One region of the Marinobacter sp. CH_CUG1437-1 genome, then DNA from elsewhere that is predicted to be linked to it. Evidence: predicted binding sites of a transcription regulator. Region 1 holds the regulator's gene; each other region holds the start of a gene.
What was found. The regulator FliA, encoded in region 1, starts transcription of late flagellar genes. The targets are predictions, from matches to a motif close to CTAAAGTTTNNNNNNNNNNNGCCGNTAA.
Positions count from the first base shown of each region.

Region 2: a site for FliA is predicted at 1,151-1,178, ahead of flgM (flagellar biosynthesis anti-sigma factor FlgM). Genes of this name have one in related genera too.
Region 3: a site for FliA is predicted at 1,706-1,733, ahead of WA411_RS13280 (methyl-accepting chemotaxis protein). Genes of this name have one in related genera too.
Region 4: a site for FliA is predicted at 1,435-1,462, ahead of WA411_RS15315 (methyl-accepting chemotaxis protein). Genes of this name have one in related genera too.

Region 1 covers NZ_JAYMEW010000003.1:703,076-706,115, reverse strand. The annotation lists gene WA411_RS12045 (protein phosphatase CheZ) at 1-407, opposite strand, end outside; gene cheY (chemotaxis response regulator CheY) at 428-811, opposite strand; gene WA411_RS12035 (RNA polymerase sigma factor FliA) at 974-1,717, opposite strand; gene WA411_RS12030 (MinD/ParA family protein) at 1,749-2,561, opposite strand; gene flhF (flagellar biosynthesis protein FlhF) at 2,629-3,040, opposite strand, start outside.
Region 2 covers NZ_JAYMEW010000004.1:9,152-12,191, forward strand. The annotation lists gene WA411_RS12110 (chemotaxis protein CheV) at 1-173, opposite strand, end outside; gene flgA (flagellar basal body P-ring formation chaperone FlgA) at 362-1,063, shown strand; gene flgM (flagellar biosynthesis anti-sigma factor FlgM) at 1,240-1,566, shown strand; gene WA411_RS12125 (flagella synthesis protein FlgN) at 1,574-2,044, shown strand; gene WA411_RS12130 (pilus assembly protein PilB) at 2,075-2,824, opposite strand.
Region 3 covers NZ_JAYMEW010000004.1:278,999-282,038, reverse strand. The annotation lists gene WA411_RS13295 (DUF1631 domain-containing protein) at 1-80, shown strand, start outside; gene ampD (1,6-anhydro-N-acetylmuramyl-L-alanine amidase AmpD) at 207-776, shown strand; gene ampE (regulatory signaling modulator protein AmpE) at 777-1,664, shown strand; gene WA411_RS13280 (methyl-accepting chemotaxis protein) at 1,785-3,040, shown strand, end outside.
Region 4 covers NZ_JAYMEW010000006.1:35,157-38,196, forward strand. The annotation lists gene WA411_RS15315 (methyl-accepting chemotaxis protein) at 1-1,400, opposite strand, end outside; gene WA411_RS15320 (SDR family oxidoreductase) at 1,557-3,040, opposite strand, start outside.

The DNA.
Region 1 (3,040 bases):
AGACGTTGCCATTCGTCCCGCAAGGAGGCCGCTTCTTCACGAAACGCGTTGGCCACCGGCATGGTTTCCTCAACCAGGTCCATGGTGCGGTTGGCCGCTTCGCCGGTCATCTGCACAACGTATTCGAGGCGATCGGAGGCGTCTGTCATCTTCGACAGCGCTTCCTGCTGTTCCGCGTTCCGGGGGTCAATCTGGAAGTTCCGGATGGCTTCGTGCAGGCTCCGGGTCAATCGCCCTACCTCGCGGTACAGACTTTGATCCCTGACCTCGCTGAGTTCATTGATCAGGGTCATGGCTTTGGCATAATCACCGGCATCAACACTCTCTGCCAGCTCTGCTGCCTGCCGCTGGAGCTTTTCGGTCACCTCCGGCTCAAGGCCCCGATGGTTCTTTTTGCTATCGCTCATGAGAGCCATCCGACCTCTGGTTACTGGATTCTTTCAAAGATTTTCTCAATCTTTTCCTTGAGCACAGCGGCAGTGAACGGTTTGACAACGTAGCCGTTCACGCCCGCCTGAGCCGCGGCAACAATCTGGTCGCGCTTCGCCTCAGCCGTTACCATCAATACCGGCAGGGTTTTCAGATTCTCGTCAGCCCGGACAGCCTTCAGAAGATCGAACCCGGACATGCCCGGCATGTTCCAGTCGGTGACCAGAAAGTCGTATTTGCCGCTCTTCAGCATCGGCAAGGCTGTGTTGCCATCGTCTGCTTCATCGGTGTTGGTGAAGCCCAGATCACGCAGCAGGTTTTTGATGATCCGTCGCATTGTGGAGAAATCATCCACAATGAGGATTTTCATGTTTTTGTCCAATGGGACCTCCAGTTAGTAACACCCGGAATTCGTTTGACCTTCGCGTTCAAAGTCTAGCAGGCCGCTGTTTAAACCGCTTATTGTCAGACCTTTGCTTCCGTTGTAAAGCATCGGTTACCAAAAACTACAGACTGCCCCTTCGCAGACACAGACTGAACGCAATCAGCTGTCCGGTTCCTGGCGCCAATCCGACAACCGCCCCCGAAGGCGCAAGGCAGCCTGGCTGTGAATCTGGCTGACCCTGCTCTCGCTGACGCCCAGCACGGCGCCTATTTCCTTGAGGTTCAGCTCTTCCTGGTAATAAAGGCTCAGAACCAGTTTTTCCCGCTCCGGCAGGTCTTCAATGGCCTCAGCCAGGCTCCGCCGGAAGGCATCGGAGGACAACCCCTCCAGAGGGTTATCCTGCGTCTCTGTCTGTTCTATCGGCAGCTCTCCGGATTCATTGAGCTCATCGAGGCTAAAAAGTCGGCCACTGTTGGAATCGGAAAGATAGGAATGATACTCCGCAAGCTCCATGCCCAGCTCCTCGGCCACTTCCTGATCCTGGGCTTCCCGGCCAAGCCGGTCTTCCACAGCCTTGATGGCCTGGGAAATGCGACGGGCGTTTCGATGCACGGAGCGGGGAACCCAGTCGCCCTTGCGGATTTCATCGACCATCGCCCCACGAATCCGGATACCGGCGTAGGTCTCGAAGGTGGCTCCTTTGGTGGAACTGTATCGCTGGGCAGCCTCAAGCAGGCCAATCATGCCGGCCTGCATAAGATCTTCAAGCTGAACGGAAGCCGGCAGGCGGGCCATCAAATGGAGGGCGATTTTCTTGACCAGCGGCGCGTGTTGCTCAACAAGCTGAGATGCTTTCTGCGCACCCGACTGGTTATAGATTCCGAGGTTTTTCGCCAATGTCATGTATCCGGTTTCTTGTTTGACTGGATCCGATTCAGACTTCGACGAGCCGCTCCACAAAGAATTCCAGATGTCCACGGGGTGAGGACGGCAACGGCCAGCTGTCTACCTTGTCGGCCAGAGACTTGATGGCCAGGGAGGCTTTCGCTCTGGGATAGGCATCCAGCACTGCCCTCTGTCTCTGGACTGCTTTCTTCACCGCCTCATCGTAGGGGACTATACCGACATATTGTAGTGCCACATCGAGGAAGCGCTCGGTGACCCGAGTCAGTTTTTCGAACAGATGCCGGCCTTCCTGCTCATTCCGCACCTGGTTGGCAAGAATGCGGAAACGATTGGTTCCATAATCCCGGTTCATCAGCTTGATCAGGGCGTAGGCATCGGTGATGGACGTGGGTTCGTCACACACAACCAACAGTAACTCCTGGGACGCCCTGAGAAAGCTGACCACCGATTCGGAGATACCGGCGGCGGTGTCGACGATCAGGACATCGATCTGATCCCCCAGCTCGCTGAACGCATTAATAAGCCCGGCATGCTCCATGGGACTGAGCTGGGTCATCCGCTGGGTACCTGACGAGGCAGGAACGATCTTTATGCCGCCGGGACCATTTACCAGAACGTCCTTGAGGTCACAGTCGCCTGCCAGAACATCCTGAAGGTTACGGTTGGCGGTGATGCCCAGCAATACGTCGATGTTGGCGAGCCCAAGATCGGCGTCGAGCAGCACCACTCTCCGGCCTTTCTGCGCCAGGGCAATTCCGAGGTTGACCGACACGTTACTCTTGCCGACTCCACCTTTACCGCCGGAAACTGCAATCACCTGTACCGGATGTGCTCTGCTCATACTGTTTTTTGTCTCTCGCCACGTTTCGCCGGTGCGTTTCCGACGCCTGCTGTCAATCTGCCCGGTCTCAGGCGTGCTCTTTCAGGCCCTCTGCGACCGCCTGCTGTTGCTGGAGTGTTTTAAGCCGATCCACGGCCAGCCGCACCAGCGGAACAGCTTCTGCGTGGTGCAGATCTTCAGGAATCTTCTGCCCGTCTGTGTAGTAGGCTACCGGGAGACCGGTTTCCATGACAAAGCCGAGGGACTCACCCAGTGTCAGGGCCTCATCGATCTTGGTCATCACACAGCCCGCAAGATTTGCCATCTTATAGCAATGCCAGACGGATTTCATGATGCGCGGCTGACTGGTTGCCGAGACGACCAGGTGCGTTTTGACATTGTGATGGCTGCGAGCCAGTTCGGCCAGCTGTTCCTGATAACCTTTATCCGAACTTGTCAGCCCGGCAGTATCAATCAGAACCAGGTGACGGTCTGACAGC
Region 2 (3,040 bases), on a different contig from region 1:
ACAGGCCGACTGTTGGGCAGTGACGACAGTTTCGGACACTGCAGTACTTCTTTCACCTTGAAGACGTTGATCCCATAGATCTGCCTCCCCCTTAAGCGGAAAAGAAGGAGCTCCAGGCGATTCTGCCCTACCAACTGGGTTCGCTGGTTAACACTGTCCAATACCCCTGCCATTTCGATTCTCCTGGCCTGCCGGAATTACAACGGCATATATCTTGCTGGTCACTGAATAATAGCGTGATTGACGGAAAGCCGTCATATCAGCGGCGGATTAGCCCGTTTAACGGCCACTGCCATCGAATCCTTAGCCTGATTCGGGCTTTTCTGCCTTGTTGTTGACAGCATAGGACAAACTGCTACGTATGCGCACCACCAAATTCGCTCTGATACTGCTAATGTCTTGCTTGAGCGCCCCGCTGCTGGCTGACACAACCGCTGAACAGATTCGCCAGGCGACACTGGAATTTCTTGACGGCTTTGCCAGAGAACAGGCCGCAGAAGGCTACACCGTATCCTTTGAACCGGGCTCCATCGACGACCGACTTGCACTCGCGGAATGCGAGAAGCCCTTGAGTGTCGAATTCAGTGGAGATCCCTGGAAAAGCACCAGCCCTTCGATGCAGGTGGCCTGCGAAGGATCAAGGCCCTGGCGGATGTTTGTGACGGCTCCCGTTTCCATCCACGGGCCGGCCCTTGTGGCGGCAAGACCGCTGACACGGGGAGAACGGGTAACCGAAGGCCTCCTCGCCAAGCAGTCCGTTGAAATCAATGCCTCCCGGCGCGGCGTCATTACCGACGCGAAACAGGCCATTGGCATGGAAGTGCGCCGGTCGGTCAACGCAGGCTCGCTGATCACGCCGGATATGCTCTCTGCGCCAAATGCCGTGGAACGGGGCGACCATGTTATCATCACCGCCAAAACGGGCGGATTCTCAGTGCGTTCGCGCGGGAAGGCCCTTGCCAGCGCAGGGGTTGGCGAACAGGTTCTGGTTGAGAATCTGCGATCCTCCCGCACGATCAAGGCCAGCGTTGTTGCGCCAGGTCATGTCGAAATCCCGATGTAAGCCCGCCTCGGCATGAGCTTGCCGGTGCGGCAAATCCCTGCCGGAAACCCGGTAGAAAAAAAGAGACGAAAAAACTACTGAAAATTACTAAAGGTTTTCGCGGCCCCGCCGTTAAGAAGACATAAACTCGAGTAAGCGCTGCATTCACGTGGCGCGACAGGCAAGCAGGTACAGATATGTCAGTTGACTTAAATGGAATTGGCCCCGGCCAGGTCAACACCCAGAGAACCACGGCCGACAAGAGCGCCGGCACCCAGAATACCCAGCCGGCGACCAACGAACAGGCGAAAACCCAGGCCCAGGGTGCCCGGGGCGAGAACGTCAGCCTGAGCAATCAGGCCAAGAATCTCAAACAGCTTGAACAGAAGCTTGGCGATTATCCGGAAATGGATGACGACCGCATCGAACAGATCCGCTCCGCCCTGGAGAACGGAACCTACAAGATTGACGCCGAGAAACTGGCCCAGAAAATGCTTGAGATGGATGAAAGCATTTTCGGGTGAGTAAACCATGGCCGCAATCGATGATCTGAAGACCCTTCTTTCCCAGGATGTCAGTCAGCTGGAGACGCTGGCTGATATTCTCGAAAAAGAAAAGACATGCCTTGCCAGTTCTGACCTCCGCCAGCTGGAAACTCTGACCAAAGAGAAAAACGAGCTTCTGGGTGCCGTTCGCGAACGCGCCAAACAGAAAATCCGGACATTGGTCCAGATGGGATACCGCCCGGAAAGCGGCGAGCCTTCCCGCTTTATCCGCAGCGCCGGTTTTTCTGAGCTGTTCCAGCTCTGGCAGGAAGCGGACCAGAAACTCCGGGCCTGTCAGACGCTGAACCAGACCAACGGTCGGGTGATCAGCCATCTGCAAAAACGCCTGTCACGGCTCACCGACATATTCCGTGGCGCCACCGGTCAGCAAAAGCTGTACGGTGCCCAGGGGCAGCAGACCACAGTTTCCAGCAGCACAGTGCTTGCCAGCGCCTGAGCAGGGCCCTGGCAAGCAACGCTTTTTACTTCATCGGGTATAGATTGTCATCTGGGAGTCCGGATGGAAACGGATGTCGTGGATACTCACGTTACCCATTGAGGTACCCTGGCTACCGCTGACCCGGATATTGTCCATGCGGATTTCCTCGATGCGCTCGGGGAATGCAAGCATCAAGGCGCCATCATCCCTAATCCGATAGCGAGGCTCACCGTCGCGGTAGTGGACACCGGAAATTGTCAGGTCCGAGTCGAGAAAGTTGAGGACCGGTACAAAAATATTGGCGGTAAGTTTCAGCCCCTCGATGACATCTGGGGATCCGTCTGCGCCCTGTTCGCCGTCACCCGCCGGATTCTCAACCATATCGCGTACAATACCGATACGCTCCAGCAGGTTCGGGTCTCCCTGACCTGAGACGGCCGCCAGCTCGGTCTCGCTCAGTGGAGCGAGGTTACCGCGCTCATACAATTCACCAGCCTCCAGCGATGCCTGGGACGCTTCGGCCGAATTGCTCGCCGCAAAGGTGACCAGGGGCTGGAATGGCAGCGTTACCGCTGTGACGAGCGCCGCAGCGTTGCGATACCGGGACTGGTGCTTTAGGACCCGGTGAAGTTCTTTTTCGCTGATCCAGCCAGCCTGGATGAACACCTCACCCAGGCGCTGTCCGGTTTCGCGCTGGAGCTTCAGGCCCTCATCCAGTTGTTTCTCGGACAGGTAGCCGCGATTAACAAGCAGCCGCCCGAGGCGTGACTTTTCTTCAAATCCCTGACGGATTCTCACCCAGTGTCTCCTCTTGAACAGTGAAAACCGTACAACCCGGCCCGGCCAATGTGATCCATGATTTCCGATACCCGGAATGTTAGACGATCACAGCGCAATGTGCGTGGATACAGTCACCGTTTTACCATCCCCTTCTGGTAAGATCTGGCACCTGATAACAGAATTCGCTGAATTGTCGCAGCTAAAACGCCTGCGCATAACAAAGAGAGCGGTTGC
Region 3 (3,040 bases), on a different contig from region 1:
GCATGCTCGATGATGGCCTCATTTTTGATCGGGCACTCGAGTCGATCATCGACAACCTGCGCAGCAGCCGCAAGGACTGATTCGTAGCAACCGTGGCAAGTTTGTGATTCAATCAGAGAGTGTAATCCTCTGATACATCTGGAATTACTTTGCCCGATACAGACGTTTTTGCCGAACGCCATACTGATTCCGGTACCGATGCAAGATTGCTTCGTGAAACCGGACGGATTCCCTTCGCCCGCTGGTGTCCCTCGCCAAATTTCGGGCCCCGTCCGGACGGGGTACCCATCTCCCTGTTGGTCGTCCACAACATCAGCCTGCCTCCCGGGCAGTTTGGCGGTCCAGAAATAGAGGACTTTTTCTGCAACCGGCTTGATCACTCCGCGCACCCATATTTCCAGACCATCGAGGGCGTTCAGGTGTCCGCCCATCTGTTGATTCGTCGGGATGGTGATCTGGTTCAGTTTGTCAGTCTGCTGGAGCGCGCCTGGCATGCTGGCCGTTCGTGTTTCGAAGGTCAGGACGAGTGCAATGATTTCTCCATCGGCATAGAACTGGAGGGGACTGACGACATCCCTTACACCCCTGAACAGTATCGTAGGTTGGCAGAGGTGGCGGACCTGATTATGGCAGCCTGGCCGGCCATCACTGCCGACCGTATCACCGGCCACTGCGACATTGCGCCGGGCAGGAAAACTGATCCGGGGCCGGCCTTCGACTGGCAGTACTTCCGGGCGGGGCTGCACGCAGCGAGAGGTTCGGGGAGGAACGTCTGAATGGTGTTTGTTGTGTTTCTGCTGGCTTACATGGTTCGCAGGCGTCTGGATTCCCTTGATCTGCTCTCCGGTGACGAGGTCTGGCGTCGCTGGTTCAGGCATGGCAGCCGGGTCAGGGCAGGCCGTGAGTCCGGGATAGGTATCGGGCTGGCACTGGTTCTATTGCCGGCCTTTCTGCTCGGGCTTGCGCAATATCTCCTGGTCGCCTCCGGCTGGAGAATGGCTGCTTACCCACTGGAGTTCCTGGTTCTGGTCGTTCTCATGGGAACGCCTGGTTGGCGACAGATCCTCCGGGCCTACGCAGAGGCATGGCAGCGGGGGGACATGCAGTCAGCCTGGCATCATGTGAAAGATCTTTTGCCGGCCGATGAACGGGGAGCAGCGGTGTCTCCCGAGGCCATGCACCTCTCGCTGTCGAAGGCACTTATGGTGTCGGTGTTCCAGCGCTTCTTTCTGGTGGCTTTCTGGTACGTGATTGGTGGTATCGGCTTTGCCGTTCTCGCCCGCGGTCTGGTTGCCCTTGCCGATCAGTGGCCCCAGGCTCCGGCAAGGCCGCGCTTTTCCGGGTTGGCGAACCTCGCCGGCTGGATCCCTGCCAGGCTTCTTGCCCTGACCTTCGGAATTGCCGGAGACCTGGCCGGCTGGCTGCGGGAAACCCGCCGCACGCTGACCGGTGTGACCAAAAAAGCCGGGGAGGTGCTCATGATTTCGGCCAACGGGTCGTTAACCGGGTATGCGCTGGATCCAGCCCGCTTTTCCCGGGTTCATCCGGATGAGTGGACAGCGTTCGGAGGACGTAGCCTGAGAGCAGTAAGGGATTTGTTGAACAGAAGCATGCTGGTCTGGATATGCATGCTCGCTCTGCTGGTCATTTCCGGGGTTGTCTGAGCCGGATTTTATAAAACGTTACAGTTTAACAAGAAATAATGCTTAAGTTTTTAAGACTTTAGGCGATAATAAAAGAAAAGAATATAAGTTCAGCTGTTACTTGCCAGCACGAGGGTCCCTGTGAAGCAACTCATTAATCCTGCCATCGCACTGATGAACCGGTTGCCGATGGTGTACAAGTTCAGTCTCATCAGCATTCTGTTCCTGTTGCCGATCGGTGGGCTGTCCTGGCTCGCCATTTCCGAGCTGAACCGTTCCGTCCAGACCATGACTCGAGGTGTCGAGGGGCTTGAGCAGCTTCAACAGGTTGACCGGCTGGTGGACGCCGCGATGGATTATCGCGATTATCGCTCACCCGCGATCATCAAGGATGAGAGCGCTATTATGGCGGTGTCGGAAGAGGCTGCCAGTGAGATTGATAATACGCTGGCGGCCCTGACTGCCGAGGAGCGTTCTTTCGATACTTCTGGCTCCTGGGGCGAGCAGGTCAACGACCTTCGGCAGGAGTGGGAGGCTCTGCGGGCTGAAGACAACTATCAGGGTAACTTCGATCCGCAGTTCAAGTATTACCAGGAATTTGTCCAGAAGGCTCAGGCCCTGCTTTCGGCCACCATTGAAATCTCGGGCCTGGGGCAGGGGGCGTCCCGGGAAAATCAGTTGATTCTCGGACTTGTCCGCGACTCATTACCGGCAGCCCGCACCGTGATTGGCCAGGCAAAATCCTACGGTATCTATGCCCTGGTCGAGGGGCAGGTAGGCTATGCGCTGAGCGAAACGCTGAACGAAATCTATGACCAGTTGACCAATCGCAGTTCACTGCTCTCACCAGCGTTGGCCCTGGCCTCTGAGGCATCGCCGGCTTTGGCTGAGCGGGCGGGCAATGCCATCCAGCGGGTTGATGAGAGCCTGATGGTGGTTCGGGATCAACTGGATGTGAACGTGATTACGCCGATGCGCCTGGAAATGCCCTGGACTGAATACAACGACCTGATGTCCGGGCAACTGGCTCACTATGATCAGGTCAAGGCGGCGGCTTTCAACGTGGTCGACGAGAATCTGCAGGCGCGGCTGAACAGTGAGGTCAATCAGCGCCGGCTGATCGTCATCGCCCTGGTTGTTGTTCTTCTGGTGGTGGTCTATCTCTATATCGGCTTCTTCATGTCTGTACGCACTGCCATTAACCGGTTCAGCGAAGCGGCTCGCAGCGTCGCTGCCGGCGATATGACCACCCACATCAAGCTGCGCAATCGCGACGAACTGGGTGAGCTGACCACGGAATTCAATAACATGACCGACCGGATTGCCGAGCTGATCCGTTCCGTCAGCCGGACTACGGCGGATGTGGACCAGCAGGCAACCCGGGTCAATGATACTGC
Region 4 (3,040 bases), on a different contig from region 1:
TCTTTCAGGTCCGACACCATTTTGAGCATGGAGCCGTAAACACCCGTTGCCCTGTCACTTTCGGACGAATCGATGACCAGATTACCCGCAGCCACCTGCTCCGCCAGTGCCTGCAATTCGGCCGGGTCTCTGCCGAGGGGTTTCATGATCCGCACTGCGGTCCAGACCGCCACGGCCACTACAGCCAGGATCACAATAGCAATGGCTATCGCGGCCAGCGTCCACATTTCACGCACGGGCGCCAAGGCCTCGTCTTCGCTGATCTCCGCCACCAGCGCCCAGTTCAACCCGCCTACAGCAACTGGCCTGTGGGCGGAAAACACTGGTTCGCCCCGGTAGGACGTAACCACGCCTTCACCGGAATTCCCAGCCAGAGCTTCATCCACCGATGTCGAACTTATGCGCCCATTCTCCGGGTCGGCAAAGGAAGCGACAACGCTGCGGTTTTCCGGATCCAGGTATGAGTCTGACCGCATCAGGTTATCCGGGCCCACCAGATAGGCATCCCCGGTTTCGCCCATGCCATCTCGCTCCATCATGATGTCGTTCAGGCTGTCGATGGGGAACTGGAAGGCCAGCACGGCCAGCCGCTCATCCTTTTCGGAATATATGGGGGTTGCCACAAATCCGGCGGGCGCACCGTAGGACGGTACATACCGAGTAAAATCAACAAAAGTCGGAGCAGTATCCTGTCCGTCAGACAGCGCCTGACGATAAGCTGCCGCAAGGCCGGAATCCGCGTAGGGACCGTCTTTCAGGGAGGTAGCAAAATCAACCTCTTTGGCTACGGAATAGATAACATGGCCTGTATCGGCATCAATGAGATAAATATCGTAGTAGCCGAACGCCTCCTGAAACTCCTTGAACGAGGTGTGCCACTGTTTGTGAAGGGTGTTATAAAACTGCGCGATATGGACGTCGGCCGATACCAATTCGTCTTTCTGCCCCACAGGATTCGGGTTGTCCACGATGTAACCCATCTGCAGAGCCAGGCTGTTTTTGCTGAGGGATGCAACGAAATCCGAGGCTGAACGTCCCTTAGCACCACCATTTTGCTGTAAGGGTGGCAAGAAATTCTGCTGATAATAAGCCTCGACGTTTTCTCGTAAGGTCGACTGCTCCTCTTGTACCAGTTTTTCGTAATTCTGAAATGCCAAACCAAACCCCTGGGCCGCCGTTCGGGTCCCGCGATTATTGGCCATGGCTTTCAGCTGCCGGGCAATAGTGCTGAGATAATCTTCAACACTATGCTGCTTGTTGGTAGCCGCAATAGAGAGTTGTTGCAACGCCTGTTCCGTCAGGCTCTGTCGGGCAATTTCGGCGTTAAAAAACGAGATGGCAATGACGGGAAGCAGGCCAACCAGCAGCAAGGTCAGCAAAAGACGTTTCTTGAGAGTCATCAATAGCCCTTCTTTTATATTGTTCTTATGTTAACCATCGGCTATCGGCAGGTTTTCTTTAGCCCAGAACAACTCAAAAAAGAGGCGAATCTTGTTTAACCAATTGAAATGGGAGGGGAAGTAACTCCCCTCCCACTCGATTCAGGCGCTACCACGTTACCAGTAGATGCCCCGCATGATGGCGGCGAAAGCCACCTGCTCTGTGGACACCTTCGGCTTCTCGCCGGATCGACTGCCGGCGGCGGCAGGTGAATCCGGGAACATCCGGTAACCGGTGTTCATGACAATCTCGCCCATCTTGGGTGCCAGGGCATGCAGCACCTGGGCAAAAATCCCGAGACGAGTCGCGATGCGTTTCGGTCGATAAACAATCGCGTCAGCGACCATGCCTGCGGCCTCGTCCGGCGTCAGGGTAGGCACAGAATCGTAGATCTTGGTCGGCGCAATCATCGGGGTCTTCACCAACGGCATGTTGATGGTGGTGAAGGTCACGTTGCGATCTGACCACTCCGCAGCAGCGCAACGGCTGAATGCATCCAGGGCAGACTTGGACGCCACGTAGGCCGAGAATCGGGGCGCGTTGGTCAACACCCCGATAGACGAGATGTTCACTACGTGCCCTCGGCGGTTCTCCAGCATCTTCGGCGCAAAGCCCATGATCAGGCGCACGGAACCGAAGTAGTTCAGCTGCATGGTGCGCTCGAAATCGTGGAATCGATCGAACGACAGGTCCAGTGACCGGCGAATGGAACGCCCGGCATTGTTGACCAGCACATCCACGTGGCCGTGGTTATCCAGAACGGTCTTCACAAACTCATCGCACGCGTCCATGTCGGAGAAATCGCACGGATAGGCGTGCACGCTCGCTCCGCGAGACTCCAGCTCCGCGGTCACTTCCTTCAGACGCTCCAGTTTCCGGGCGCCGATCACCAGGATGGCGCCAGCGTCTGCCAGTTTTTGCGCCGTGGCCAGACCGATACCGGACGTTGCACCTGTCACTACGCACACGCGACCTTCAACCGTGCCCTTGAGCGTGCGGTCCTTGAACAGGTCCGGGTCCAGATTGCGCTCCCAGTAGTCCCAGATCACCGGCGCGTAGTCCGGCAGCCGGGGCACTTCAATACCGGTGCCTTTCAAAACGCGCTCGGTTTCACGGGCGTCGAACCGGGTCGGGTAATTGATGAATGACATCACGGAGGGCGGAATGCCCATGTCGTCGAGGATTGCCGAGGTCAGCCGCTTCACGGGCGGAAGATTCTTCAGACTCTGGCGAATGAACGGCGGAATAAAGCCGAACATTCTGGAATCAATCCGCATCCCCATCTTGGGTGCGTGCCCCGCCTCACTAAAGATATTGAGGATTTCGCCAACCTTGTACGGATCACTGTCCACCAGGTGGAAGCACTTGCCGTCTTCACCCTCAAGGTGGGCAATGTGGTCCATGGCGTTAACTACGAAATCCACCGGCACAATGTTCAGACGCCCGCCTTCGACACCAATGGTCGGCACCCACTGGGGTAGCGCATGGCGAATTTTCTGAATCATCTTGAAGAAGTAGTAGGGGCCATCCACCTTGTCCATTTCGCCGGTGGAAGAATGACCAATTACCATGCCCGGGCGGTAAATGCGGAAGGGAACCT